DNA from 2 places in the Paenibacillus sp. FSL H8-0168 genome. Region 1 is predicted to be linked to the other one. Evidence: riboswitches for the same ligand, from Rfam matches in the RefSeq annotation. Region 1 holds a riboswitch; the other holds the start of a gene.
What was found. Region 1 has a riboswitch for cobalamin ahead of cobJ (precorrin-3B C(17)-methyltransferase). Riboswitches for the same ligand answer to the same signal wherever they lie in the genome.

Region 1 (15,208 bases):
TTCCAACATTGCAGCGCGGGGCTACAAGACGGTCAATGGACTCAAAAAGCGTGGCTTTACGCCAGCAGTACGAGACGAGGACGGAAGTTTGATCGGATTGACAGGAGCTTTTGCCCCATACGATCTGAAGGGGAAGGAAGTACTGTTGCAACTGCATGGCGATCCAGCTCCACGGTTGGTAAAGTGGCTGGATGAGCAGGGGGCAGTGACCCGCCAGGTACTTCCTTATAAGCATATCCCACCTGAGGAAGCAAAATTGCAGGCGTTACTGGAGGATGTTATCCATCGTAATGTTGATGCTGTTACGTTTACAAGTGGTCCGCAAATCCGATTTTTGGCCCAATATGCCAGAGAGCAAAATCGAATCGAGGAGTTACTGGAAGCTTTTCGTGAGGATGTGATTGCTGTATCAGTAGGGAAGGTGACTGCACAGTCCATTGTGGAAGAAGGGATTGATCGAGTCGTGTTTCCAACCGAAGAGCGCATGGGCGCGATGATGGTGGAGCTGGGCAAATATTTTGAACATAACGATTCGGTGCATGGCTGTGGTCTGAAGATCGTGAATGGTCATTGAAATGAGATAGAAATTATAAATGCAGTATGCTAAAAAATGAACTTATATTTTGGGATACAGAGTAAAATAAAGATAAGGGCCTACGAGGTCTTTATCTTTTTTTGTTGGACATGCATCGACAAAGATTTTTGTTATAGCGAAAATATTTATCTAATATAATGAATAAGTTTCGATGCATGATACTTGAGCATTTTGCATAAATCCCAAGAGCGTTTTCAAATAAGCAATATATAGATCGAAGCGCTCTAGTTCGTCTATATATTGTACTTATGAGCGTTGGGGATCGAATTATGCTAAATGCTGACTTAGGACAGGAGCTGAGACGTTAATGAATTCTATTTGCGTATTTGCCGGGTCCAGACCTGGACATTCATCGGTATATGTTGAGGCTGCAGGCAAGCTGGGGGAAGCCATGGCTCGCCATCATATCCGTCTGATCTATGGTGGATCTAGCAGGGGGCTGATGGGAGAGGTGGCGGATGGAATGCTGGCGGGTGACGGTCAGGTCACTGGCATTATGCCCACCCTATTATTTGATGCAGAGATCATTCATCGGGGAGTTACCGAATTTATTGAGGTAGCAAGCATGCATGAGCGTAAAGCGGCAATGAGCGAGATGGCCGATGCGTTTATTGCCCTTCCGGGTGGCTTGGGAACCTTTGAGGAGCTGTTCGAGGTATTGTGCTGGGCGCAAATCGGCATTCATCGCAAGCCGATTGGGCTGCTGAATGTGAATGGATATTTTGACCCGTTAGTAGAAATGGTACGTCATAGCGTGCAAGAAGGGTTTACCGGGGCTGAGCATCCAGCGTTATTAAGTATCTCTGCGGACCCGGACGAATTGCTACATATGTTAAAAAATAAAGCAGAGAACTTGAAATAAAGCGTTTTTCGTGCTTGCACAACTGATTGAGGCAAGGTTATGATAAGACCCATAATCAAATAGCGGACAGACAAGGTGCCTTTGCGGTTGAGCAAAGGGTAACAGGGAATCGGGTGCAAATCCCGAGCGGTCCCGCCACTGTAAGGAAGAGGATTTTTTTAAATGGTCACTCGTGAAAAACGGGGAAGACAAAAGAATCTGTTGATGCCAAGCCAGGAGACCTACCTTGATCTGTATGCACCGTTAACCTTCGCGGAGAGGATGGGTGTACGAAATCAGGAAATCAGGCACACGTTGCTTTTTCCATGTTGGTTAGAGGTTTGCGTGGATATGAACGTGCAGCAGCGTTTAAGCGTAAACAGACAGGTGGAAAACAACGGCAGGTTGGAGGAAGACAAATATGTCTTCTTACGCTGTTTGTTCGTCTGATGAGAGATGCGTACATAGAAACCCCATCCGGGCAGGATGGGGTTTTTTTGAGTTACACGATGTGCATAAATCATTGAAATAGATAGCATAGCTGCCCTGAAAAGGATGAATAGGAGGAGCACGATGAGCCCATTAGGAAAATTGCTGGTGATTGGATTTGGACCAGGAGATATGGAACATATCACAAAACGGGCGCTGGATGCGCTGGCCGAAAGTGAGGTCATTATCGGCTACAATACCTACGTTGATTTGATCCGTCCGTTGTTGAACGGACAGGAGATTGTACGCACAGGAATGACAGAGGAAGTGAGCCGTGCGCAGGAGGCGGTTCGCCAAGCAGAGATGGGCAAGAAGGTAGCTGTCATTTCCAGTGGAGATGCGGGAGTCTATGGTATGGCAGGGCTGGTGTACGAAGTGCTGATGCAAAAAGGCTGGCGACGCGAGGACGGGGTTGAGGTAGAAGTCGTGCCAGGGATCTCGGCTATTCAGTCCTGTGCTTCACTGTTGGGGGCGCCAGTTATGCATGATGCTTGCACGATCAGTCTGAGTGATCATCTGACCCCCTGGGAAACGATTGTGAAGCGTGTAGAAGCAGCGGCTTCGGCCGATTTTGTGATTGCATTATACAACCCGCGCAGTGGTCGGCGTACCCGCCAGATTGTGGAGACGCAGTCCATTTTGCTGCGTTACCGCGATCCGCAAACTCCAGTCGGGTTGGTGAAAAGTGCTTATCGTGAACGTCAGCAAGTTATTGTAACGACGCTGGAAGATATGCTGAACCATGATATTGGGATGCTGACGACTGTAATCATCGGCAATTCCTCGACGACGGTGTATGACGGCTTGATCGTGACTCCGCGCGGATATCAGCGCAAATACACATTAGATGCGACCGAGCAAGCGCTCAAGCCGCATCAGCGTCTCCGTACGGAAGCAGAGCCGTGGTCGCTGGGCGCGCAAGAGGATACACCGCAGGCAGGTGCAGCCCCGACTACGCCCGCTGGACCCTCCGCGAGCGGCGCTGCGGTTGCGACGCAGGCACGCCCGCAAGCGATGGCTGCCGTGCAGGCAACGGCCGCTGTGCAAACCGGCGCAGCCCCGGCATCGCTGGCGGCAGAGGCACTAAGCCGCCTCGCTGTCGGCGGCAAGCTGCCTGGCGAAGCCAACGCTCGCTGGAGCGGGCAAGCGCCTGCTACCGAGAGCACCGCCAGAACGTCAGCGGTGGCCGGAGCGGGGGCCGCGTCCGGGATGGCGACAGGCGGCTTTGGCAAGCCTGCGCTATTTGAGGTGGGCGTTTCCCCGGGTGTGGGAAACAAGAAGTTCACCGCTCGCCAGATGGCGCTGCTCGCCGAGGTAGCGGGTGATGACGGCGAGCTGGAATACACGCCAGATCATCAGATCGTGCTGCGCGTACCGTGTGCAGACCCCGAAGAACTGGTCGGACGGCTGCGGGATGAACGATTCATTGTCATGCCGATTGGCGATGTGTTTAAGGTGAAGGCGTGCGACTTCTGCAATATGGAGAAGGATGACGCTGTGCCTGTGGCTGAGCATTTACAGGTTGTACTTGGCGGATTACAGGCACCCAAGGAAACGAGCATTGCATTGAACGGATGCGGTATGGCCTGCTATGGAGCGGTGCTGGAGGATATCGGCATCGTCTATCGCAAGGGAGGATACGACCTCTTCCTTGGTGGCAAAAAATTCGGTCGCAATGCTCATGCCGCTCAGCCCGTAGCGGAAGGGATTCCGGGTGATCAAATTACTGACATCGTGGAGAACGTCATCGCTGAATATAAGGAAAAAGGGCATCCGAACGAGCGTTTTCATAAATTTTTTAAACGTGTAGGCGTCGTTGCGGGTTTCCGGCATGAAGATGCACCAGCAACGGTAGAAGTGAATGCGGTTTGTGGTGATTAATGGACTGAAGGCCTGATGAACTGGATACAAGCATATATATAAAATAGGGCGTCATGCAGGCTATCCCTATTAAAGAGGAGGAAAAAACAGCAGTGGATGCAATATTGTTAGTTGGACATGGAAGTCGGGACCCGGAGGGGAATCAGGAACTGCTGGAATTTGCACAGGCAGTGGCAGACCGGGTACCGGATATGTGCGTGGAAACCTGTTTCTTGGAGTTGGCACGTCCCAGCATTGCTGATGGGATGCAAACATGTGTGGAGAAAGGTGCGACGCGTGTCGTTCTCATTCCGATTATCTTGTTCGCAGCGGTACATGCCAAAATTGATATTCCGATGGCTATTGATCGGGCAAAAGCAAAATATCCGCAGGTGGAATTTGTATATGGACGCCCGATTGGCGTTCACGAGAAAATCGTAAGCATTCTGCAAAGCCGCTTGAAAGAGGCCCGTCCGGTTGCAGTTCCAGCGGGAATGAATAGCGCTGTAGAGGCATTTGCCGAGGTATCCGACGAAGAAACGGCGGTACTTGTGTTAGGACGCGGAAGTAGCGATCCAGATGCGAACAGTGACTTTTTCAAAATCACCCGTATGCTGTGGGAACAGCTTTCTTATACGTGGGTAGAGAGCAGCTTTATCGGTGTGACGCAGCCTTCTTTTCCCGATGGATTGGAGCGTTGTGTACGACTGGGGGCCAAAAAGATTATCGTGCTTCCCTATTTTCTGTTCACGGGTGTGCTGATTAAGCGCATCGGAGAAATGACCCAGGAATTTGCCGAGGCTCACCCTACATTACAAGTGGAAATGGGAGGATATTTTGGTTTCCATCCTCAACTGATTGAACTGGTGCTGGAGCGAGCTAAGGAAGGCTTGTTCGGCAAGGTTACGGCCAATTGTGATAACTGCCAGTTCCGTCTGGAGGCGCAGGAGCACCACCATCATCACCACGACCATGACCATGACCACCATCACGATCATGAGCATCATCACCATCATCATGCACATGAGCACGATCATCATGATCACCATACACACAGCCACGATCACACTCATGAGCATGTCCATGCTCACAGCTATGATGACCATGATCACCATCACGAGCATTCACATACGCCATCTGTAGTGAATGGAAGCGGGCAGGTGAAGGGCTCATGATATTCATGCTATGTGGAACGAGCGATGCTCGGGAATTGGCGCTGCAAATCCGTGACAATGGCTTCAACGTATTGACCTCGGTCGTAACCGAAAGCGCGGCAGCCAGCTTGTCCGAAGCGGGACTAGACGTACGTACAGGCCGAATGACAGCCGATGAAATGAGTGCAATGATTCGGGAGCAGGGAATACAGGCGGTTGTTGATGCCAGTCATCCTTTTGCAGAAGAAGCACATGCGAATGCAATGACAGCCGCTCGCGAATCTGGAGTTCCTTATATTCGCTACGAGCGGGCGGGACTGGTGTATGACAATCATCCATTGCTCCACATCGTGTCTTCCTATGAAGAGGCCGCATTAGAAGCGAAGCAACTCAAAGGCTCTGTAATGCTTACGACAGGCAGTAAAACGCTCGGCACGTTCACCAAGCATTTACTCGGAGACCCGGAGATTCGTCTGGTTATACGCATGCTGCCGCGCTTGGACAATATGGAGAAATGCGGCGAACTGGGCATGGAGCAAAAGAATATTATTGCCATGCAGGGACCCTTTTCCCGCGAGATGAACGAAGCATTGTACAAGCACTATGGCACGACCGTGATGGTCACCAAGGAAAGCGGACGCACGGGAGCAGTGGATGAAAAGGTTCAATCTGCATTGGAGCTGGGGATTCACGTACTTTTGATTTCCAGGCCGGAAGTGGAATTTGGCACAGTATTTGATCATTTCGACGGAGTGATTGACGCTCTGCGTAAAGACAAAGAGGAGTCTGTGCTTTAAGACATAAGCCTATGAAGCTGGTCGGTCCAGTCAATCCGATGAATTTAGAACGATTTCTGGCGTGTATTTAAAATATAGTCATCTTAAAATGTGTAGTTTTTGTGTAGAGGTGTTTGTAACTCCTTAACATGAATGTCATTTTCCCTATATAAGACGAACTTGAAAAATGAACATAAAACGGAGTAGTCGGAATGGTGCTGTACAAGCGTAGTGGTCGCTTTTGTCCCCGGATTTCTACGCTGATCATAGGTTTTATTCAAGGAATCCGGGGGCGGTGGCGATGGGAAGCACCATCCGACTGCGTAGTGGAACAATAGTTAACTTTAATGTTCTAAGCTAATTTAATTTTCTAATTTTCCATAAGGGAGTGGTCGATACGATGGATTTTAAAACAGAATTCAAACCGCTAACGGTGCAGCCGCAGGAAATTGAAGGCAAAAGCTTCGAGATGATCACAGAAGAATTGGGAGAGCATCCTTTTACAGCAGAGCAATATCCCGTTGTACAGCGTGTCATTCATGCATCTGCTGATTTTGAGCTGGGCCGCAGCATGGTGTTTCATCCAAGGGCGATTGAAGCCGGGATTGCAGCTATTCGTGCAGGACAGCAGGTAGTGGCGGATGTGCAGATGATTCAAGCGGGGCTGAGCAAGGATCGTATCCGTCAATTTGGCGGGGATGTGCATGTGTACATATCTGACCCTGATGTCATGGAAGAAGCGAAAAGACTGAATACGACACGCGCCATTATTTCGATGCGCAAAGCGATTCAGGCGGGCGAAGGTGGTATCTATGCCATTGGTAATGCGCCGACAGCGTTGCTGGAGTTGATCCGTCTGGTAAAAGAAGGAGCGGCTAAACCCGGACTGGTGATTGGCATGCCCGTCGGTTTCGTATCGGCAGCAGAATCCAAGGACGAGCTGCGCAAGCTGGATATTCCGTTCATTACGAATATTGGACGCAAGGGCGGCAGTACAATTGTCGTAGCAGCATTGAATGCGATCTCCTTAATGGCTGTCCGCTAGATGCGGTTGTCCGTTTGCTGTATCATGAAATGAATTAGAACATGATCAGCAGAAGAGGTTAAGGAGGAATTGGCATGGAAAAGGAAGCGGCGTCCGCCAACAGGCCCAAACGGATGAAAAGCGGTGAAGCTCCCACGCCGGACAAGCCAATGCGGTCAGGCTTTACGACGGGAGCTTGTGCGGCTGCAGTGGCCAAAGGAGCGGTACAACTGCTCATCACGGGCATTCCACCGAAGGAAGCAGTGATATCGCTGCCCGCGGGATTCGATCATGCGTTTGAGCTGATCGAGCCTGTGTTGGACGCGGACGAAGCTTCCTGCACGACGATCAAGGACGGTGGCGATGACCCAGACGCCACGCATCAGGCGAAAATAATCGCCTCTGTTAGCTGGCGCGAGGAGCCGGGCATTGAGCTGGACGGTGGCATCGGCGTGGGGCGGGTAACGAAGCCCGGTCTGCCTGTGCCTGTCGGGGAAGCAGCGATTAATCCGGTGCCGCGACGGATGATTACGGAGGCTGTGACAGGCGTGCTTGAAGAGCACGGATCGGCCAAAGGTGTCCGTGTCGTCATCAGCGTACCGGACGGCGAAGAAATCGCCAAGAAAACGTTGAACGGACGACTTGGCATTCTTGGCGGTATTTCCATACTAGGCACGCGTGGTGTGGTCGTTCCGTTTTCCACGTCAGCTTATAAAGCCAGTGTCGTGCAGGCCATATCGGTTGCGCAAGCGATGAACTGCCAGGAAATAGTCCTGACCACAGGCGGCAGCAGTGAAAAATATGCCATGCAAATGTACGATCAGCTGACGGAAGAGGCCTTTATTCAGATGGGGGATTTTGTCGGCTTTGCCATTAAGCATGGGAAACGGCTGGGAATGAAAAAGATTATTCTCGTCGGTATGCCTGGCAAGCTGTCGAAGGTAGCTCAAGGTGTCATGATGGTTCACTCCAAGAGTGCTCCGGTGGACTTTGGCTTTTTGGCTGAGGTCGCGCGTGAAGCAGGTGTGGATGAGTCGCTTGCAGCGGCAGTGGCAGAGGCGAATACAGCTACGCAGGTGGCAGATATGATGACCGAAGCGAATGCGCTGAGCTTTTTTGAAAAGTTGTGTACCTATGGATGTCAGCATTGTCTGGACCATGCAGGTGGTGGAATTGTCGTGGAAATGGTACTGGTAACGATGAAAGGGAACGTGCTGGGGAGGGCGAGAGTCGGTGAGTAGAGTGATTCGTGTCATTGGTATCGGTGAAAATGGAGCGGCAGGTCTGTCGCAGGAGACGCTGGAGCACATTGAGAGTGCCGACCTGCTGGTTGGTGGAGAACGCCAGCTAGCCTTTTTCAAGGCATTCGCAGGGGAAAAACGAACATTAAAGAGCGGCTTATCTGCCGTGGTAGAAGAATTGGGACGGTTGCGCAAGGACAAGGATATTGTCGTGCTTGCGTCAGGCGATCCGCTTTTTTTTGGAATTGCAGGTTATTTGTCCGCCAAGCTGGGGGCTGAACATTTGGATATTTTGCCGCATCTCAGCTCGGTTCAGCTGGCGTTTGCGCGTCTCGGTGAAAGCTGGCAGGATGCGGTGCTGGAAAGCGTACATGGCCGTCCGATGACCGGATTGGCGCAGCGGATCGATGGACAGAACAAGGTCGCGCTGCTGACGGACGACCGCAATCATCCCGCCGCAGTCGCTGCCTATCTACTGCATTATGGCATGACGGAATATGATGCCTTTGTCGGCGAGCATTTGGGCGGACCGGATGAGGCGTATCAGCATTATACGTTGGATGAGATGGCGCAGAGAACGTTCCAACCACTGAATGTGGTGATTTTGCGCCGCCGTAAGGGAGAAGATGTGCCTGCAATTCGTCGGGGATTTGGCTTCGAGGATGCGGAATTTCACCAGCGCAAGCCGGAAAAAGGACTGATCACGAAGCGTGAAGTACGCGTATTCAGCTTGTCCGAGCTGCGTCTGACCGAACGAAGCATCGTATGGGATATCGGCGCAGGTTCCGGCTCTGTAGCGGTGGAATGTGCGCGGCTAGCCAAGTATGGGCAAGTATTTGCCATTGAGAAGAACGAAGGCGATCTGGCTAATGTGGAAGCGAACAAAATCAAATTCCGCACCGATTTCCCGGTTATTCATGCCAAAGCGCCTGCCGGACTGGAAGATCTGCCAGACCCGGATGCGGTGTTTATCGGTGGGAGCGGGGGAGAATTGGCCGAGCTGATTCGTCTGTGCGCTTCCCGTCTGCGTAACGATGGACGAATTGTAGTGAATGCTGCAACGATTGAGACGCTGCATGATGGGATGAAGGCGATGCAAGCAGCAGGACTCGATACTTCAGTGACGTTACTGCAAACAGCACGCAGCAAGCCGATTTTGAATATGACTCGTTTTGACGGACTCAATCCGATATATGTTATTACAGGGCAGCCGTCGGTGGACGTGGCTGACGAAGTAGCAGGGGAGTAAGCTGGTAATTCAAGAGGGGGAGAGAGACAGCATGAATACGGCGGCAACAGGAACACTTTACGGCGTAGGTGTGGGGCCGGGTGATCCCGAGCTGATTACGGTCAAGGCGTATCGCATGATTCAGGAATGTGCAGTTGTGGCTTATCCGAAGAAACGCCGGGGAGGTAAGTCGTATGCTCACGAAATCGTGGAGTTGTACGTCAACCCGGAGGAAAAGGAGATGCTGGGACTCATTTTTCCAATGACCAAGGACCCGGTTGTACTGGAGCGTGAGTGGAACAAAACGGTGGTTGCTTGCTGGGAGGCACTGAGCCAAGGCAAGGATGTAGCCTTTGTCACAGAGGGAGACCCTAATCTGTACAGTACCTTTATTCATTTGGCACGGCTCATGAAGGATCTCCATCCTGAGGTGCCGATTGTATCTATTCCGGGCATTTCGTCTGTGTTGGGAGCGGCGGCAGCGCTGGAATTGCCTTTGGCAGACGGAGATCAGCAGGTCGGTATTATTCCGGCTACGGATGATCGGGAAGCGATGAAGCGGGCGATTGAGAATCACGATACGGTCGTGTTTATCAAGGTTGCCAAGGTGCTGGATTTGATTTTGGATGTGCTGGATGAACTCCATCTTGGGGACCGTGCATCAGTCATTACCAAGGTCACTTCTCCTTATGAAATGGTATGGCGCGACGCACGTGAGCTGCGCGGACAGGAGCTTGAATATTTGAGTTTAATGGTGGTGAGCAAATGACGTTGGAGCCCAAAGTGTATATCGTAGGAGCAGGTCCCGGCGACCCGGAGCTGATTACTGTCAAAGGCTCCCGGATTCTACGCACGGCCGATGTGGTATTGTACACGGATTCACTCGTGAACGACGAGCTGATTGCCACGGCCAAGCCAGAGGCGCAGGTACTGCAAAGCTCAGGCATGGATTTGGAGCGGCAGGTCGAGATTATGAGCGAGGCTGTGCAGGCTGGACGCAGTGTAGCTCGCGTACATACAGGTGATCCGGCAGTGTACGGAGCCATTTTGGAGCAGATGGTGTTGCTGAAGCAGCGCGGAGTAGCATACGAAATCGTACCAGGCGTCAGCTCGGTCTTTGCTTCTGCGGCCGTGCTGGGTGCAGAGCTAACTGTGCCTGACCTGACGCAGACGGTCATTCTGACGCGTGCCGAAGGCCGTACACCTGTACCGGATCGGGAAAAGCTGCGTGACTTGGCATCCCATCACTGTACAGTGGCACTGTTCCTCAGCGCAACGCTGGCAAAGAAGGTGGTCGTTGAGTTTTTGGCAGCAGGCTGGAGTGAGGACACGCCTGTAGCGGTTGTGCAGCGCGCGACCTGGCCGGATCAAAAGATCGTGCGCACGACGCTTGCTCAATTACCCGCCGATTTGCGTGCTGCAGGCATAACGATGCATGCCATGATTTTGGCAGGCTGGGCGCTCGATCCGGGACTGGTGGACAAGGACGCGCATCGTTCCAAGCTGTACGATAAGTCATTCACCCATGGCTACCGGAAGGGAGTGAAGCCCGGTGAGTAATCCATTTGCCGCTGTGGCAATCACGAAGCATGGAGTGGAAATGGTCCGCAATTTGGGAGCCAGCTTTCCGGGTACGGATGTGTATTACATGTCCAAATTTGAGCGTGGCGACGAGCAGGAGCGTGGCATTCAATTGTTCGAAGGCTCGGTCAAGCTGATTTTGCCGGATTTATTTAAACAATATAACGGTATTATTTTATTTATATCTCTCGGTGCAGTGGTTCGTATGATTGCACCAATTTTGGTGGATAAAAAGGTAGACCCGGCGGTAGTTGTCATTGATGATCGTGGCGAGCATGTCATTAGCGTATTGTCTGGCCATTTGGGTGGCGCCAATGAATTGACCCGCCATGTAGCGGCTGTACTAGGCGCACGTGCTGTAATCACGACTGCATCGGACGTGCAGGGCACGATCCCGGTGGACATGTTTGGTCGGGAATTGGGTTGGGTGGTCGATAGCTTCGACAAGGCCACTCCTGTGAGCGCTGCTGTTGTGAACGAGGAGCCTGTTGCGCTCATACAAGAGACAGGCGAACGGAACTGGTGGCGTTATGACAAGCCTTTACCTGGACATATCAAGGTATATGCTTCGACGGCAGAAGCATTGCAAGAACCGTTTAACGCCGCATTGGTCGTGAGTGACCGTTTATTGGAGCCGGAGGAAGAGGAGCAGCTTCTTTCTAATGGCGTGCTGTACCGTCCGAAAAGCTTGGTGCTCGGCATTGGCTGCAACCGTGGGACTGCATTGGAGGAGCTGGAGGCGGGTGTGCTGGACACCTTGCAAGAGCTGTGTTTGTCCGTGAAAAGCGTACGGAATATTGCCACTATTGATCTGAAAAAGGACGAAGAGGGCTTACTTGCCCTTTGCGCCAAATACGGTTGGGAACTGGTGACGTATACTCCGTCAGAGCTGAATACGGTGCAGCTTCCCAATCCATCGGAAACCGTCTTCAAATACACTGGTGCATACGGGGTCAGCGAACCTTCAGCCTTGTTGTCTTCTGGTGCAGACCATTGGCTGCTGGAGAAGAAAAAAAGCGGCAATATGACGTTGTCTGTAGCGCGGGTTTCCTATGACTAACGTCATGAAGCGGGCTGTACAGTCTGATCCGTCTGCCGCTACGCGCAGAAGCCGTATTGTTGTTGCTGGCACGGGCAGCGGCGCAGGCAAAACGACCGTTACCCTCGGGCTGATGAAGGCGTTCGCCGACGGCGGCCTGCGAGTGCAGGGTTTTAAATGCGGGCCGGATTATATTGATCCCACCTATCATACTGCCGCGACCGGGACCTCTTCCCGTAATCTGGATTCATGGATGACCTCACCGGATACGGTACGTGAAACCTTTATCCGTGCTTCCGAAGGCGCGGATATTTCCGTGATTGAAGGCGTCATGGGGCTGTATGACGGCAAGGATCCGCTCAGCAACACCGGCTCGACCGCTGAGATCGCCATGCTGACGGACAGCCCTGTATTGCTGGTGGTCGACGTGCGCAGTATGGCACGAAGCGCCGCCGCTATTGTGCTCGGCTTTCAGCGCTTGGAGCCCAAGCTGCGCATTGTGGGCGTAATTGTGAATCGCTGCGGTAGCCAAGGGCACTATGGCATCGTCAAAAAGGCGATTGAGCAGGAGTGCGGCATCCCCGTGCTCGGCTGGTTAAAGCGTGATGACGGGCTGGATATTCCCGAGCGTCATCTGGGTTTAGTACCCGCTGTGGAACGCGGCGAGCTGGAGCCGCTTTTCCAACGGGCGGCAGAGCTGATCCGCGCGGGTACGGATCTGGATGCACTGCGGGCATTGGCGGATTCGGCTCCGCCGTTGTCTCTGCCAGCACAACCGTTGTTTCCCCCGGATTGGCTTTCATCAGCAGTGCATGAAGCTGATACCGGGGAACGTCCCGTCATCGCCGTCGCCAGAGATGCGGCGTTCAATTTTTACTACCCGGAAAATATGGAATTGCTACGTCAGGCGGGAGCAGAGATTGTCTATTTCAGTCCTCTGGCGGGAGAACGCATACCTAAGCAGGCAAGCGGCCTATACCTGGGCGGCGGTTTTCCCGAAGAGTTTGCCGCAGATATCGCTGCAAATACGGGCTTTTTGGAAGATATCCGCAATGCGGTGAGCCGGGATATGCCAGTATTCGCCGAATGCGGCGGTTATATGGTACTGGCACGGACGCTTACGGATCGTATGGGTAATGCCTATCACATGGCCGGGGTTATTCCGTCGGACGTCCGCATGCAGGAGAAACGGGCTGCACTGGGATACCGGGAAGCAACCGCTTTGCAGGATTGCTTGCTGCTGGAGGCTGGAGAGACCATTCGGGGACATGAATTTCATTATTCTGTCATGCACTATGATGAATCATCCGCTCCCTACTCCTACGCCTATCAAACCAAGGGGATACGTGGTCTCCAGAGCGAGGGCTATGCGAAAGGGAACCTTTTGGCAGCCTACACGCATGTTCATCTCGCTTCTCTTCCCAAGGCGGCAGCACGCTGGGTGGAACAATGCCGGGCTTACGGTCAATAGGTTTGCAAACGAGTCCAATACTTCATATAAACGAAAAAAAGCCGAGTCCCCTAAAGGGTCCGGCTTTTCTAAATTCAATAGATTTAAACCTTACATAGTATGGAAGCGTATACATTACTCTTTTGGTGATTCGCTTACATGAGCTTTTTCAGCTGGGAAATCCTTCCCTGACTCACGCCAAGCATGGAGGCGAGTTGTTTTTGTGAAGATGCTGGATGTTCTTCCATAAGCTCTCTCATTTTCTCCAAAATAACGTCTGTGCGCTGATAAATTTTTTTCATATGCATATTTTGCTTAAGTGGGGGTGAATGGGTTTCAGTCGCTGTGACCGGAACTAAATCTTCCGTTTTCATCGAGGCTGCACATTCATCGCAGATAAACTGATCTTTAAAGTAGGTGTTGGTATCAACCGCACCGCAAAATATACAGTTGGTTGATTTGTACTTACGGAGCATGAGTGTCTGGTCTTCAATAAAAAACTCTAATGGATCGCCGATGTCAATCTCCATCGTCATGCGCAACTCTTTAGGAAGCACAATTCGCCCCAAGCTGTCCAAGGGCCGGGTCATTCCAGTCCTTTTCATTCATGCAACCTCCCCGGTTTTTTAAGATTTATAGAATGTATAAGGTTTGAGGCAATTCTTATCAATTCTATAACCGCAAGCATAAATTCTTACAAAAAGCGGCCCTTCATTGTTAATCAAGCATGGACGCACTTTTTTTCTTACGAGTATACCATAAACAGGCCGAATCGCCATCGTTCAGATTTATAAATTTTGAATAAGTTTTAATAAGTTTATTCCGAGCGAACATATATGCTATAATCGTCTGCTAAAGGATTTAATAGGCTGTCTGTAGAATTATTTATATATGCCGTAGCTCGGACAATGATGGCGGTGTTATGGGAAATGGATAAGGGCCAAACGGAATTTTTTGAGCGTTTTGACCCCACAAACAAGAATAAATGACACGGGCCCCGCCTTTAAAGTCCTTATATACAAGTCAGGCAAGGAGGATTTATCATGGAAAAAAGAAAAGCATTGTTGTTAGGAGATTATTCGTATCCGGAGTTTCACCCGCTGCAAGGGGTGGACGAAGAGATTAGCCATATTTTACAGGATTGGATGACGGTACAGTGCAGTGAGAATCGTAAAATGCTGCTTAAGGAAAATCTAACCTCATTTGATCTATGTATCTCGTACTGCGATAGCCGCAAGGAGGTTCTGTCACCTCAACAAACAGCAGGATTGCTGTCTTATGTTAGCGGCGGGGGTGGATTGCTTGTGCTGCATAACGGAATCACATTGCAAGGACGGTATGAAATTGCACAGTTAATGGGGGCACGTTTCTTGCGACACCCGGCTGCGGGTCCACTTTCCTTCAAAGTAACGGAGCCGGATCATCCGATTATGGAAGGAATCGAGCCGTTCGAGATGCAAGAGGAGCCGTATCGTTTTGATTTTGATCCTTTCACTGAAAAAACACTACTGATGGAATATGAACACGAAGGCCAGTGGTGGCCGGCGGCATGGTCACTGTCCTATGGCTTGGGTCGGGTCGTCTATTTGATGCCTGGACATAATCAGCCAAGCTTCCAACACGAGGGATACCGCAAGCTGCTGCTTCAGGCTGCCAAGTGGGCTGGACGCTTTCCAGGTTAAACATAGATCATTCCATTCATTGAGGAAGGGGAGCTGCGAACTTTATGCGGCTCCCCTTTTCAGGTTATACTATAGGTAATCACAGGTAGGGGAGGATATATTATGAGCGATTTGTTCAAAAAAGCCATCTCATTGGGGTGGGGCCTCACCGTTGTCAGCAAAGAAAAGGTGGAGAAAGCCGTCGAGGATCTTGTAAACCGGGGAGAACTTGCGCCTTCGGAATCCAAAGCGCTGGTCGATCGTCTGAT
Region 2 (15,208 bases), 1.9 Mb from region 1:
CAATAGTGTTTTGATGCTTGCCTATAATAATAGAAGGCTGATTAATGTAAAACAGCAAATAGCTATCGTCCAGCGGTAGATGCTTGAGCGCGTATTCCTCAATAGCAAGATTAATGGCTGGATCGTGTATCCCCTGGTTGTCGATGAACAGCATGTCCATTCCTCCGTATATAAACTGTGTAATTTATGTGTGCCTCCTTCTATTGTAACCCAAGTGAGCCATGTACAAAAGCTCATTTGCATTGACGGGACGCAAAAAGCAGCCTCATAATGGAGCTAAATGATTGGAAACGGGCGGAAAGGATGAGAGGCAATGATAGAGGTTTACGGTCATGGCGGAGACAGGGAGACAGCTGCCGCGACTTTTGGCGGAGCTGCTGCGGATTTTGTAGATTTTAGTGCAAATATTAATCCGCTTGGTCCACCGCCAGAGGTGCTTGAGGCGCTGCAACACTCATTTGACACTGTGATTCGCTATCCAGACCCTGGGCATCGGAATTTTAAAAATATGCTCGCACGGCGACTGCATGTTCCACCGGAGTCGCTAAGTATCGGAAACGGAGCGGCTGAAAGCATGGCGCTCCTACTATTGGGACTAGCTCCTAAGCGTGTGGGTACAGTGGAGCCGTGTTTTTCGGAATATGCCGAGCTGGCTGGCAAATTCGGAGCCGAGGTCAACCGGGTGTATGGGAAGGCCTCGCTTCAATGGAAGGCGGACGTGGAGGACATCCTTCAGCTCATGGAGCAGGTAGATGTTTTGTTCCTCGGACAGCCGAATAATCCAAATGGCGTGCAATATAGTGAGCAGGAGCTGTGCGAGCTGGCAGAGGCGGCTGGCACAACGGGTACCGTGCTGGTGGTGGATGAAGCATTCATTGATTTTATTCCGCTGGAACGGCGAATCTCACTGCTGCCTGTGCTGGATCGCTATCCTCATGTGATTTTAATCCGGTCAATGACCAAATTTTATGCCATTCCTGGCCTACGATTGGGCTATGCGATTGCTCATCCGGACTATATCCGGCGAATGACGGCCAAACAGGTGACCTGGAGTGTGAATGGATTGGCATTGCTGGCTGGGGAGGCGTGTTTGAGAAGTGGGCAAGCATATGAGCGCCAAACACAGGAGCTGATTGCTGAGGAGCGCAACCGCCTATTGACCGCCTTGGCGGAATGGGGCTGCGGTGTCGTTCCCGGTGAAGCCAATTACGTGCTGGCAAGGGCGCCGGGTACGTGGAGCGCATCGGCTATTCAGCAGGCGCTTGGACAACGCGGAATTCTTATACGTAGCTGTGCTATGTATCCGGGACTGACAACGAGCCATTTTCGGATTGCGGTCAAGGATGCAGAAGCCAACGACAGGCTGTTGTCTGTATTGGGTGAAGTGCTGGAGGAGGAGCAGCGGCGTGACAGTTAGCTTGATTATCCTGGCAGCCTACCTTTTGGACAGGCTGATCGGTGATCCGAGGTGGTTGCCGCATCCAGTCATCGGTATGGGACATGCCATTTCGGCATTGGAAAAATTGATTCGCCGCCAGGTCCGAAGTGACCGGGGGCTGAAACGTGCGGGCATACTGCTTCCACTCATTGTGGCGGGAGGCTCCTTTGCGCTCGCCTGGGCGCTGTTGTACTTGCTTGCCTGGATTCGTCCGTGGTTGTCTGTCGGCGTAGAAATGGTGCTGATTGCGACCACGATTGCTTCCAAAGGACTAAAGGATGCAGGAATGGCAGTATACCGAGCGTTGCAGGCGGATGACCTGGCTGCGGCACGGCGGGAGCTAGGCATGATTGTCGGGCGGGATACGCAACAGCTTGATGAACCTGAGATTGTACGCGGTACGGTTGAAACGGTCGCTGAAAATATCGTGGACGCGATTATTTCCCCGCTTTTTTATGCCCTGATCGGGGGAGCACCCTTGGCGCTGGCTTATCGTGCTGTGAATACGCTCGATTCCATGGTTGGCTACAAAAATGAAAAGTATCTGCATTTAGGCTGGGCTTCAGCGCGTCTAGATGATGTGGCTAACTACATTCCAGCACGCCTGACAGCGGCAATGCTTGTCGTAGCGGCGTGGATGTACAAGCGAGATGCTGCAAGAAGCTGGCGCACAGTCAAGCGAGACGCTCGTCTGCACCCAAGCCCGAACAGTGGCTTCCCGGAATCAGCTGTTGCTGGTGCACTGGGGATTCGTCTTGGAGGCTATAATGTGTATCATGGCGTGCGCTCCTTTCGTGCATACATGGGCGATTGGATACGACCGCTAGAATCGAAAGATATACGGCATACAATTCAGCTGATGTTCGCCGTGTCCAGTATGTTTGTAGGATTGTGTTTGTTAGGAGCTGCAGGTTGTTTTGCCTTGGGATGGGTGCGGTGAGGGTGAGGAGTGACACACTGAATAATGATCGAGCAGGAAGTGACATGATCTTAAAACAAGATATAGCAGTAAAAAGGACAGTAGAATACGCACAAAATCCGAACTCACAGGAGGATAAGGTGCCGGATTATGCTAAAGAAGATCTGCATTGGGACATGGAACTCGTGTTAGTTCGTCACGGCACAACCTTATGGAATAAGGAACGTCGATATCTGGGACACTCCGACTTAGGTTTGCTACCGGGAGCAGAACAGGAATTAAAGCCTTTGCAAGAAGAATTGCAGGGGCAGTTCTTTGCTCGAATCTATTGCAGCGATTTAATGCGATGTCGCCAGACCTTGCAGATCATTGTGCCGGAATCAGAATTGACGTCTGGAGGTTCCCTATCTATTATGTCTCCTACGATGGAACCACGTCTGCGAGAGCTTCATTTTGGCGAGTGGGATGGAAAAACGTATGACATGCTCAAGGATGTGTCGTTGTATCGCGCTTGGATTGATGAGCCACAACGGATAACCCCTCCTGGAGGAGAGTCTTGGACAGATTTTGTGAATCGTTTGCGGAAATTTCTTGACTCTCTGTATGAATGGCGTGTTGCTATGGAAGTTCAACCCATGGATTTGGCTGCTGGGCCGCCCTCTGTTTTGGTCGTTACGCATGGTGGCGTAATTCGTCAGTTAGCTTGCATGCTGATACCGGGTCATGATTTTTGGAGTCTGAATCCGAAGCCGGGAGAAGCATTTAGGATTCAATTGAGGCTGGCAGGACCGCACAATTACATAGCGGAAATGCTCTCTCATTAGGTTAGACACCAGCGGATAAAGAGGCTGTTTGGGTTGTAAGCCGCCTCATTTTAACCTATAATCATCAAGTAAAAGAACGGCTTGACTACCACTACATCAAATATCCAGCAGACGAGGTCGGCGCAGTGTGATGAAACTATGGTTTCCCTTGCCTGCGCTGTTAAAAGGGAAGTCGGTGTAAGTCCGGCGCGGTCCCGCCACTGTAAATGGAAACATGCCCGTTAGTCCTGCTTTATGTGCTACTAAGCATATGAAGGGATTTCAGGACATGCATCTTACCATAAGTCAGGATACCTGCCCGTCCGCCTGTCACCATAATCCTTCGAGGAAAGGATGACGTGTTCGCAGTGACTGTCCGTGCGGAAAGAAGCTGCCGCCTGCGCACGATCTGCGCTAACGTGACCCCTGTGTCCTGATATAAGGATGCGGGGTTTTTTAGATAGGAAAAGAAGGCTGGATTTAGAAGATATCTGATGATGATCAAGTAACGCTCTTAACGATTTTTTTATGAAGGGGTGCAAATCATGGCAGGAAAAAAAATAAAGGTTTGGACAACAGGTCTATTGGTTCTGATTTTGGCAGTTGTGCTGAGTGCATGTGGCGCTAATGGAAAAAATGCTGAAAATAAAGAGAATCAGACTTCTTCACAGCAGCCAGGAAAGACCGTAACCGCACAAGAGCCTCCGGGCAAAACAGTTTACCCACTCACAGTTAAGGATGCAACAGGACAGGAATTTACATTCAAAAAAGCGCCGGATAAAATCGTTTCCGTCTCCCCGGCAGAAACCGAGGCGCTGTTCGCCATCGGGCTGGATAAGGAAATAGTTGGCGTCTCCGACTACTCTGATTACCCGGAAGCAGCTACGAAAAAGCCTAAAGTAGGCGGTATTATGAAACCGAACGAAGAGGCGATCATTGCTGCTAACCCGGGAGTCGTTTTTGCAGGGATATCACTTAGTGAACAGGCTACGACCAAGCTGCGCGACATGGGAATTATGATTTTTAAAACGGAACCGAAGACAGTTGAAGATGTCATAGCTAACATCGAATTGTATGGGAAAATCACCGATCATCAGAAAGAAGCGAGAGCGGTGACTGACAAGATGAGAGCAGATGTAGCGGAAGTGAAAGAAGGAGTTAAAAATATCGGTAAAGGGCAGAAGCTGCGGGTATACGTCGAGTTTTCACCAGGCTGGACAGTTGGTAAAGGCGAGTTTATGGACGAGCTGATTACGTTGGCGGGCGGCGAAAATGTAGGTGCCACGCAAAAGGGGTGGTACCAAATTAGTGAAGAAAATATTATTGCTGCGAACCCTGACGTGATTTTGTACAGCAAAAGTGTCAAGGACGACAAAACTGGCCAGACGCTCGGCGAAATCATTAAAGCTCGCAGTGGATGGGATCAAATATCGGCTGTTCGCCACAACCGGGTGTTTGCCGTGGATGATAATTTGATCAGTCGTCCGGGTCCACGCGTAACGGAAGGTCTCAAGGAAGTGGCCAAGGGCGTGTATCCTGAAATTTTCAAATGAACCGTAAACTGATCGGCTTTGGAGGGACAGGTCTTGTCCTGCTGTTGCTGACGCTGCTGCTCTGTCTTGGCATCGGCTCGGCCAAGCTTCCGGTCAGCCAGATCACGGGCATTCTGGTTAACCACCTTCCGTGGTTAGGCGATACGTTTACACCGGATTGGAATACATCCTCAGAGCAGATTATTTTGAAGGTCAGATTGCCACGAGTGTTACTGGGAATGTTGGTAGGAGCAGCGCTGGCGCTAGCGGGAGCCGGATTTCAGGGTGTGCTGCGTAATCCTTTGGCTGATCCGTATACACTGGGGGTATCCTCGGGGGCTTCGGTAGGAGCGGCAGTACTGATCTATTGGGGCCTTCAATTTTCATTTGTTGGCATATGGACGCTGCCGCTAGTGGCATTTACGACCGGAATGCTGACGCTGTGGATGGTGCTAACGTTGGCACGGGAAGGTGGAAAAATTCCGACACAAAGTCTCATTTTGTCGGGTGTGGTGATGCAATCCTTTCTAGGAGCAGTTGTTTCCTTTCTGACAGCCATGTCGAAGGAGACGGTCAATGAAATATTGTACTGGACGATGGGAAGTCTTAGTCTGCGCGGTTGGTCATATACAGGAATCCTTTTACCTTATGTGGTCATAGGACTGGTATTTCTATGGAACCGGGCACGTGTGCTGAATATTTTGGCTTTGGGTGAACGTCAGGCGGCTCACATGGGAGTTCATGTAGATGCGACGAAGCTATCTGTTTTGATCATTTCCACGCTGCTGACAGCTGCCGCTGTCTCGGTATGTGGAGTGATTGGCTTTGTGGGACTTGTTGTACCGCATATCATTCGTCTGATGACAGGCCCTGATTACCGGATGATTGTTCCATTATCTGCGCTCGGTGGAGCTATTTTTATGGCTTGGGCAGATACGGCGGCTCGCACGTTGTTAGCCCCCACGGAAATTCCCCTGGGAGTGATGACGGCCTTTGTTGGGGCACCATTCTTCGCATATCTCCTGTACCGGAACAAGAAGCTGCGCAGGGGGGAACTGCTGTGACAGAACAAAGTGAATCACAGAAGGTGCGTGATCGGGCATTAGAGGTAGCGGGTCTGACACGTGCCTATGGAGAGTTCCATGCGTTAAAGAATATAAGCTGGAGCGTCGACGAAGGAACTTGGTGGGGGATTATTGGTCCGAACGGCAGTGGAAAATCGACCTTGCTGCATCTGCTTTCGGGTGTAGATCAGCCAACTTCAGGAAACGTTCATATCTATGGCAAAAAGGTCGGTAGCTACAGCAGAAAAGAGCTTTCCCGACTCATAGCCGTACTCCAACAGGAAGGGCTTCCTCCAGTGGGATACACCGTCAGGGAAGTCGTAGAAATGGGACGTTTTCCTCATCAGGACTGGCTAGGTAGGGAAAAGGGTGTTGATGTGGAGGCGATCACGGATCGCGTGCTGGAGCGATTGGGTCTTACCACGTTGGCGGACAGAGCATTGGACCGCTTGAGTGGGGGACAGCGACAGCGTGTAGCTTTGGCAAAAGTAATGGTGCAGGAGCCACGAATATTGCTGCTGGACGAGCCTACGACCTATCTGGACTTGCGCTATCAGCTTGAATTTATGGAACTGCTGGCAGATTGGCGCCAAGAAACGGGTGTGACGATCATTGCGGTCTTGCATGATCTTAACTTGACAGCCCAATTTTGCGAAGATTTGCTTGTACTCAAGGATGGAATGGTTGAAGGATTGGGAGCTTCATCGAAGTTATTAACCGAGGATCGGATTCGACGAGTATACGGTGTTGAGCCTGTGATGCTTCCGCATCCTGATAGCGGTGTGCCGCAGCTCTTGCTGCGCAGAAGTGCTTCGGATACAGCAGATTAAATAAACGATGAAACACACTTAAAAAGAGCAGGGAGTGGAAGGTATGAACAACAAGCTGCGTCAGCTGATCGATAGCATTGCCCAGCCGGATGGGGTGGCGGCCTCGGCAGCTTTAGCCCATTTGGACCAATTAACAAAGCCACCGGGAAGTCTTGGGAAGTTGGAAAGTGTGGCCATCAAGCTAGCAGGAATTACAGGAGTGGACAAGCCTGAATTTGATCGTAAAACGGTTATGGTCATGGCTGCGGATCACGGGGTGTGTGAAGAGGGAGTCAGTGCCTTTCCGGCTGAGGTTACACAGCAAATGCTGTATAACATGCTGTCAGGTGGCGCGGCAATTAATGTGCTGGCACGCCATGCTGGCGCAGATGTCAAGGTGGTAGATGTTGGCGTGAATGCGGATGTCGCTCACGCGAATCTGGTGGACCGTAAGGTACGCATGGGTACTTCAAATATAGCTAAAGGGCCAGCAATGCTGCGTACGGAAGCGGAACAGGCGGTTTTGGCCGGAGCTGAAGCCGTAGCAGAAGCGGTCAAAGGTGGCACACGGCTATTCGTTACCGGAGAACTGGGCATCGGGAATACGACAGCCAGCGCTGCGGTCGTATGTGCTCTTACCGGGCTAGAGCCGGAAGTTATCGTAGGCCGGGGAACGGGTGTAGATATGGCTGGGCTTACCCGTAAAATATCGGTTGTCTGCCGCGCATTGGAGGTGAACCAGCCAGATGCAAATGATGCGCTCGACGTGCTCACTAAGGTCGGCGGTCTGGAGATTGCCGCCTTGGCAGGAGTCATCCTCGGCGCAGCCGCACATCGCTGTCCAGTCGTGTTGGACGGCTTTATTTCAGGCGCAGCCGCCCTCGCAGCGCGTGCACTTGCGCCTGCTAGCGCTGCGTACATGCTCGCTTCGCACGCCTCGGACGAGCGCGGGCACGCGGCGGTGCTTCGCCAGCTCAAGCTGGAGCCCATGCTTTATTTGGACATGCGGCTCGGGGAGGGCACAGGCGGTGCGCTTAGCTTGCACCTGATTGATGCGGCGTGCCGCATCATGCGCGAAATGGCGACCTTTGCCGATGCAGGCGTATCGGACGGTCAGGGAGCCGCGCAGCGATGAAAGCGCTCGTGACCGGCGGGGCACGCAGCGGAAAAAGCGACTTTGCCGAGCGATTATGCATGTCGCGCGCTTCGCGCGCCTGCTACATTGCAACGGCGCAAGCCTATGACATGGAGATGAAGGAGCGCATCGCCCTTCATCGGGTCCAGCGCGAGTCTGCCGGATACGACTGGCAGACGCTGGAGGAAGCGCAGGCGCTGCCGGAGCTGCTGCAGCGGCTTGGTGGCGATCAAGCGTCGCAGCCCGCGCCTATGTTGCTAGTCGACTGCCTGACCCTGTGGCTGTCGAATGTGCTGCTGGCCGCAGGCGAGGACGGCGAAGCTGCGTCCAGAGCTGCCATGGACGCACTGGCGGCAGCTGTGGAGCAGTATCCAGGGCAGCTTGTCATCGTAACCAACGAGGTTGGTGACGGTATTGTGCCCGAATATCCGCTGGGTCGGCTGTATCGGGATTTGAGTGGGGTTATGAATCAGCGGATTGCCCGTCTTTGTGATGAAGTATTTTTGGTGACGGCGGGCATTCCCGTAGAACTCAAACAGTTGGAATATAAGCTATGAGCCGCGAACGTCAGGCTGTTGCTGCGGCTTTTCAATTTTTAACGCGTCTTCCGGTGAAGGCGGAAATAGATTTTTCCCCGGATTTGCTTAAATGCAGTGCAAGTTATTATCCGCTGGTGGGAGTGGTTATTGGCATCATTGTCTGGGGCTTTGCGGCGCTTACTTCTATGGTATTGCCGCCGTTGCCGTGTGCGATTCTTACGCTTGTTGTCTGGGTTTGGTTGACGGGCGGATTGCATTTGGACGGGTGGATGGATGCGGCCGATGCCTTGTTCAGCTACCGATCTCGTGAGCGGATGCTGGAGATTATGAAAGATAGCCGTGTAGGGGCTATGGGCGTTATTGCTTGTGTGCTGCTACTCATGCTCAAGGCTTCTTTGCTGTATACGGTGCTGGTTGAACGGAATGTGTCTGGCTTGCTGCTGCTTCCGATGGTTTGGAGCCGCTGGTTTATGGTACATGCAATGAAGCGCTGGCCTAAAGCTCGTAATGATGATGGGCTGGCTGCGCGTTTTGCTGATATGAGTGGTGGCCGCGTAGGGTTGGCCGTATTCTGGGCAGTATTAGTGACCCTGAGTGCTGCCGTAGGACAATATCTTCTGGCAGGTTTGGCTACAGCAACAAGGGGGACTGGGAATCTGTCGTTGGCAGGATCCTACTTACAGACGTTCCTTTCATATTCTGAGAGCCTTCCAATCTCGCTAGGTTTTGTGTTGCTTCCGGTCTTGGCTTACGGTGTTGGAACCTTCACGGCAAACCGTATTAACCGCCGCTTGGGTGGACTTACAGGAGATATATACGGAACTTTAAACGAATTGCTGGAGACTGTTTTATTGTTGTTTATTGTCATTTTGTACGGGTTGTGACCAGATTTGAAATGAATTCGTTAAAGGGGAAGAGGCAATTGTCAACTTTCGAACCGTCCTGCACGAACCCGTCAGCCGTATTAATGCTTCAAGGAACAGCGTCGGATGTGGGCAAAAGCGTCGTGACGACTGCGCTTTGCCGTATTTTTACGCAGGACGGATATCGTCCCGCACCGTTTAAGTCGCAAAATATGGCGTTAAACTCTTATGTTACCGAGGACGGCAAGGAAATTGGACGAGCTCAGGGGGTGCAGGCTGAGGCCTGCGGTATTGAGGCCACGACTGACATGAATCCGATTCTGATTAAGCCGGTCAAAGATATGCACTCACAAATTGTTGTACACGGTGTACCTTATGCCTATATGAGCGCCTCCGATTACCGGAAGGATTTTTTGCCAAAAGCCAAACAGACCGTCATGGATGCTCTGAATCGGTTGCGTGATACCTATGATATTGTCCTTATGGAAGGGGCAGGCAGCCCGGCAGAGATTAATTTGAAGGACCGCGATATCGTAAATATGAATCTGGCAGGTTGGGCGGATGCTCCAGTGTTGCTTATTTCAGATATCGACCGGGGCGGTGTTTTTGCCTCTCTCGTAGGAACTATCGAATTACTGGAACCCCATGAAGTACAGCGTATCCGCGGATTTATCATTAATAAATTCAGAGGTGATCTGTCTCTGCTTCAACCAGGATTAGACTGGCTGGAAGAACGGACAGGCATTCCTGTACTCGGTGTATTGCCCTATCTGCCAGACATACGCATTGAAGCAGAGGATTCGGTAGTATTGGATAAGAAGCCCAAGCAATCTGCAAAGGATAAAGAACTGGATATTGCGGTGATACGATATCCGCGGATTTCCAATTTTACAGATACGGATGCTCTGGCCGCAGAGCCGGATGTGAGTGTTCGTTATGTCACAGAAGCCGGACAGTTGGGCGTACCGGACGCCATTATCTTACCAGGGACCAAAGACACCATTGGAGACCTGCTGGAATTGCGTGAGAGAGGTCTGGAGAAAGACATTCGGCAGGCTATGAATACCGGATGCACACAGCTAGTTGGCATTTGTGGAGGTTATCAGATGCTGGGTACCGCACTTTTTGATCCCGAAGCCGTCGAATCTGGGTTGCCGCAGCAGGCAGAAGGGTTAGGTTGGCTTGCTCTATCCACGACCTTTTTAAAGGAAAAGCAAACCGTACGCGTACAGGGAACCCTGTCTAATCATTGCCCGCTTTTGCTTAGCACTGCGACTGATTCAGGTTCTGCCTCCAAGCCAAGCATTGAAGGTTATGAAATACATATGGGCGTTACGGAGTATGTTACGGAACCATACGCACCTACAGATAGAACTTTAAACCTAAGCGAAATGAAAAGGTTATTCTATATCCGGCGTGGCGAAGGAACAGCTTTTGAGGAAGGCTGGGGTACAACAGATGGTAAAGTATGGGGAACCTATTTACATGGTGTGTTTGATAATGACCTTTTTCGCCGGTGCTGGCTGGATGGATTGCGACAAACCAAGGGCTTGGCACCTTTAGAAAGCACTTTTACTGTACGTGAAGCCAAGGAACGAGAGTTTGACCGTGTCGCAGAAGTGGTACGGGCTCATTTAGATATGGAGCAAATTTATCGTATTATGGGAATGAATTCATAAACTTCATGGATGATTATTAAAATCGCTTTTAAAAAATAAAGAGGTATCTCTACAGCCATTATTAAGACTGTGAGATACCTCTTTTTATTCAGGATTTTGCAAAATTCGATTCCAGTCGCTCTGAAGTGCAAGATATAGACGAACTAAACCATTTCGATCTACATCTTGTCCATTGGAAGTCGCTTATGGGATTTTTGCAAAATCCTCTATTGTATCGGCTTACGTAATTTTAAATTTTTGGACAGCCTTTTGCAGTTCGGTTGCTTGTTTGCTTAATTGGCGAACAACCTCGCTGTGGCTTTCCATTTCATTCAGTTGCTCATCGGCATTTAAACCGATTTCTTGAATCATATGCTGTGCATTGGCTGCGATGAGAGCTGTCTCTTCCACGGAAGCAGATACTTCCTCCGAGCTGGCGGATACCTGCTCCGTTGCTGCAGAGACCGTTTGAATCGTAGCATTGATCTTTTGCATAAGCTCACTTAGCTGGTTAAAGGCTGAACTCGCTTGTTGAACCATTTCCGTTCCCGAATGAATTTCACGGCTCACCTGGGTCACAGAGTCCACAGATTGTTGCGATACTTCTTGAATGGTAACCAAATAGTCGGAAATTTCTTGTGTGGCTTCTTTAGATTGCTCGGCAAGCTTACGTACTTCTCCGGCTACTACGGCAAAGCCCCGTCCATGTTCGCCCGCTCGGGCAGCTTCAATGGAGGCATTCAGGGACAACATTTGAATTTGCTTCGTAATATCGAAAATAGCCGAAACGATACTGCCAATGGCTTCTGAGCGCTCATTCATACTATGGATGTATCGAAGCGATTCATCGGCAGCATGTCCTACCTGTGACATTTGAGCTACAGCTTTTTGAGCGAGCGTATTACCGTTAACCGTTTCTTTCGTTGCTTCACTGATTTGATCGGATACATCATTGGCAGAGGAGGCGATGTGCTGAACACCTTGAGCGATTTCCTCCATAGCCTGTGCATTTTCAGCAGCAGCTGTAGCTATGCTGGTACTGCCCTTTGCTACTTCCTCTGCGGCAACTGTAGAGTCCTGCACTTTTACACTCATAGCCTCAGTCCGACGAAGTAGCTCGTCCGATCCTGCAACAACCGCACCGGATGTAGAAAGCACATGGCCGATCATTTCTTTCAAGTTATGAGACATGGATTGGAAGCTGCGGGCAAGTTGGGCAATTTCATTGACTCCATGAACCTTCGCTTCTTGTGAAAGATCACCTTGAGCAATTTTTTCGCTATGACGAACCAATTCAGCAATGGGTTCTACAACTTTACGTATCACGAGGGTAGAAATAATGCCGCCCAGCAGGAGCGTTGCCACTGTAATACCTATGCAAATCCATAGAATTTGTTGGGATTTTTCCTGTACAAATCCGACGTCTTCGTTCACACCCAGAACTAGATTACTACCTGATATAGCAAAGAAGGCGGTTTTGTGTACTCCGTATGAATCGCTGTAAATTTCACTGATATTCATCTCGCCTTGTTTTGCTTTTTTAATATCCTCAACAGGAATGAGTGCATCCTTGACCTTGTATACTGATTTTACATTCCGTGCGACGACTTCGGCTTTATCATCCTTCACTACCGCGATATATGCCGATTCTAATTTGAGGGTATCGACCTTGTCCTGAAGATAGGATTCCATCTGTATAGCGGAGCCGGAATCAGAACCGCTTCCTTGCCCAGCCTGAACAGCTAAGGAAATATTGAGATCCTGATACACATTTTTAGCTCCAGTTTCTAGCAATTGGTCTACCTGAGGCATGACACTGTTATTAATGATACTCATGGATATTGCATAGAAACTGATGCTGAACAAAAGGGACGCAAAGAGCTGAATCAGCAAAAACATAATTCGTAATTTCGCGCCAATGGAACGATTAAAACTCTTCATGAAAAATCTCCTCTCACATGATGGTAATAAAATCAGACGAATTCCCTGCTTGAAGTAGGCCGCTTGTCCAATAGATACTTGACACGCCATGATCTACTTGTGTTCCTTTCCTTGCTTGAAGAAAAGACTGAAAATGTTCGGATTCTATGTATATTTCAGCTGAATTCAAGGGACAAGAATGTGAAAGGGAAGTAATCCATGATTTACTAAAAAGTAGGTTAGACCTATTTTACATAATTAACAGACGGTTGAATAGTCATATTTGCCCAAAAACAAACAAAAAATATATAACTATGGTCTTAGGTGTTTAGATGTAAGTTTGATGTAAATTATCAGGTGCATAAAAACGAATAGATTACTCCTTCTTTAAAACTATTGTAAAAAAGAAGTAATATAAGTAGCATAAGGAATACCGCTTTTATTACAATATTCTTCTAAGCTTGGTTTGGTAAGTTCGAAAGTGGTCTTCAATATACATATAAAAGGGGAAAAGGTTGTTATGAATCGGGATTTACCTTCCAAAGAAGTGATTTCGCAGGTCAGAGGAGAAGATACACAGGAGCAGACTTCCGGAAGTTACAGAGCTGCCACAGGGAGAAATCCGATAAGTCGTCTATTAGATTATGTATCAGGCGTATTCACTCCGATCTTGCCGGCAATGATTGGAGCGGGAATGATCAAGGTATTAATATCTATTTTCATGTCCTTAGGTTTATTGTTGTCTGATCCGCAGGTATATACTATTTTAATGGCTATCAGCGATGGGATATTTTATTTTTTACCTATTTTTGTTGCGGCAAGTGCGGCAAGAAGGCTGCGCAGCAATGTGTTTGTTGCGGCAGCCATCGCAGCATCCGTATTCCATCCCCAATTAACAAGTTTACTCCAGTCTGGTGAGGAGGTGCGTTTTGCCGGTCTACCAGTTATAGACCCACAAGCTGCTTCATCTATAGTACTCATACTTGTTGTCGTCTGGATAGCATCGTATGTCGAAAAATGGTTAGACAGGTATATCCCTTATTCACTTAAATTAATGGTTGTCCCGACTTTGACACTGATGATCACTATACCTTTAATGGTGTTCGCTTTCGGGCCACTGTGGAGTTATCTCGGCCAACATGTATCCGATGGACTAGGCTGGTTGTTTGACAATGCAGAAGTATTTACAGGGTTGTTGCTCGGAGGCACGATGTCTTTGCTTATTATTGCAGGTATGCAATATATAATGCTACCGATTATGATCAGCTCGCTTACAACATTGGGTTATGATCACCTTTTTCCCGTGGTCGTTGCAGCGGCTTTCGCTCAGGCTGGCGCAACATTTGGCGTATGTGTTAAATCCAAAAATGCCAAAGTCAAAACGCTGGCTGCGTCCACAGGTTTGTTGGCCATGCTGGGAATCATTGAACCGGCTATGTATGGTGTCAATATCCGTTTCAAAAAACCGTTAATAGCAGTTATGATCGGTGGAGCCGTTGGTGGGGCTTGTATGTGTCTGTTTGAAACCGAGCTTACTGCTATTGGTGCCTCAGCTGGGTTGCTCAGCTTACCTTTATTTTCTGAACCCACGCTTGTGTACGGTATTGTGGGTATGCTGATTTCGTTTGTTACGGCTGGCGTAATTACGTATTTTATGGGCTTTGTGGATGAAAAAGATGAGCATTCGCAAGTAGTGTCCACATCTGACATGAATGATTCTCCTTCTCCGAACTCGGTTGTGGAAAAGAGCCCTGGCAGCTAAGGCGTGCCAACGCCCAAAAGCCTCATGAAAGTGTTTACAAAAAAACTTGTCACCTCAGTCTTTATATGATATTATGGTGTCAGTTATTCAAAACTGCACAATCGTGGATTGTTACTGAGCGTATCGGGCAAAACCATAAGCAGGCACTATGTGTCAGTTTTGGTATTGCCTTTTTTTACTACTCCAAGCGGCTTAAGGTGATGGAATGAAGATAGCAAAGGTGCTGAATAATAACGTCGTAACGGTCATTGATGAACAGCAGAAAGAATTAGTCATTATGGGAAGAGGAATTGCTTTTAAAAAAAACACAGGCGATGAGATTGAAGAAGAGAAAATCGAGAAAATTTTCAAACTTGAAAGTACCGAGGTTTCCCGCAAACTCATGACCCTGATGTCTGATATCCCCATTGAATATGTTGAAATTTCTGATGAAATCATCCAATATGCCAAAACGATACTTGGTGTAGAGTTGCATGACAGCATCTATATTTCGCTGACGGATCATATCCATTTTGCCATAGAGCGTTATCGCTTGGGTATGGATATCAAAAATGCACTTTACTGGGAAATCAAGCGAATGTACCGTAAGGAATTCACGATTGGGACCAAAGCATTGCACATGATTCAGGACAAGCTGGGAGTTACACTTCCAGATGATGAAGGAGCATTTATCGCCTTACATTTGGTGAATGCACAGCTTAATAGCGAAATGCGCGAAACGATAACCCTGACTAACATTGTCAAGGATATCATAAATATTGTAAGT

Region 2: it holds a riboswitch for cobalamin, as region 1 does, so the genes downstream of both, MHI21_RS07040 (cobalamin-binding protein) here and cobJ (precorrin-3B C(17)-methyltransferase) in region 1, are expected to answer to the same signal.

What each region holds. Positions count from the first base shown of each region.
Region 1 is NZ_CP151948.1:5,371,984-5,387,191, reverse strand. It holds gene MHI21_RS23830 (uroporphyrinogen-III synthase) at 1-574, shown strand, start outside; gene MHI21_RS23825 (TIGR00730 family Rossman fold protein) at 903-1,457, shown strand; cobalamin riboswitch at 1,514-1,701, shown strand; gene cobJ (precorrin-3B C(17)-methyltransferase) at 2,010-3,806, shown strand; gene MHI21_RS23815 (sirohydrochlorin chelatase) at 3,899-4,960, shown strand; gene cobK (precorrin-6A reductase) at 4,957-5,736, shown strand; gene MHI21_RS23805 (precorrin-8X methylmutase) at 6,116-6,760, shown strand; gene MHI21_RS23800 (cobalt-precorrin-5B (C(1))-methyltransferase) at 6,835-7,980, shown strand; gene cbiE (precorrin-6y C5,15-methyltransferase (decarboxylating) subunit CbiE) at 7,973-9,229, shown strand; gene cobI (precorrin-2 C(20)-methyltransferase) at 9,261-9,977, shown strand; gene cobM (precorrin-4 C(11)-methyltransferase) at 9,974-10,768, shown strand; gene MHI21_RS23780 (cobalamin biosynthesis protein) at 10,761-11,849, shown strand; gene MHI21_RS23775 (cobyrinate a,c-diamide synthase) at 11,842-13,299, shown strand; gene MHI21_RS23770 (AbrB/MazE/SpoVT family DNA-binding domain-containing protein) at 13,434-13,883, opposite strand; gene MHI21_RS23765 (ThuA domain-containing protein) at 14,322-14,960, shown strand; gene MHI21_RS23760 (phasin family protein) at 15,063-15,208, shown strand, end outside.
Region 2 is NZ_CP151948.1:1,521,698-1,536,905, forward strand. It holds gene MHI21_RS07020 (lipoate--protein ligase) at 1-154, opposite strand, end outside; gene cobD (threonine-phosphate decarboxylase CobD) at 314-1,417, shown strand; gene cbiB (adenosylcobinamide-phosphate synthase CbiB) at 1,407-2,378, shown strand; gene MHI21_RS07035 (histidine phosphatase family protein) at 2,423-3,181, shown strand; cobalamin riboswitch at 3,304-3,498, shown strand; gene MHI21_RS07040 (cobalamin-binding protein) at 3,706-4,713, shown strand; gene MHI21_RS07045 (iron ABC transporter permease) at 4,710-5,756, shown strand; gene MHI21_RS07050 (ABC transporter ATP-binding protein) at 5,753-6,586, shown strand; gene cobT (nicotinate-nucleotide--dimethylbenzimidazole phosphoribosyltransferase) at 6,630-7,700, shown strand; gene cobU (bifunctional adenosylcobinamide kinase/adenosylcobinamide-phosphate guanylyltransferase) at 7,697-8,257, shown strand; gene cobS (adenosylcobinamide-GDP ribazoletransferase) at 8,254-9,123, shown strand; gene MHI21_RS07070 (cobyric acid synthase) at 9,162-10,781, shown strand; gene MHI21_RS07075 (methyl-accepting chemotaxis protein) at 11,001-12,701, opposite strand; gene MHI21_RS07080 (PTS transporter subunit EIIC) at 13,201-14,442, shown strand; gene MHI21_RS07085 (PRD domain-containing protein) at 14,648-15,208, shown strand, end outside.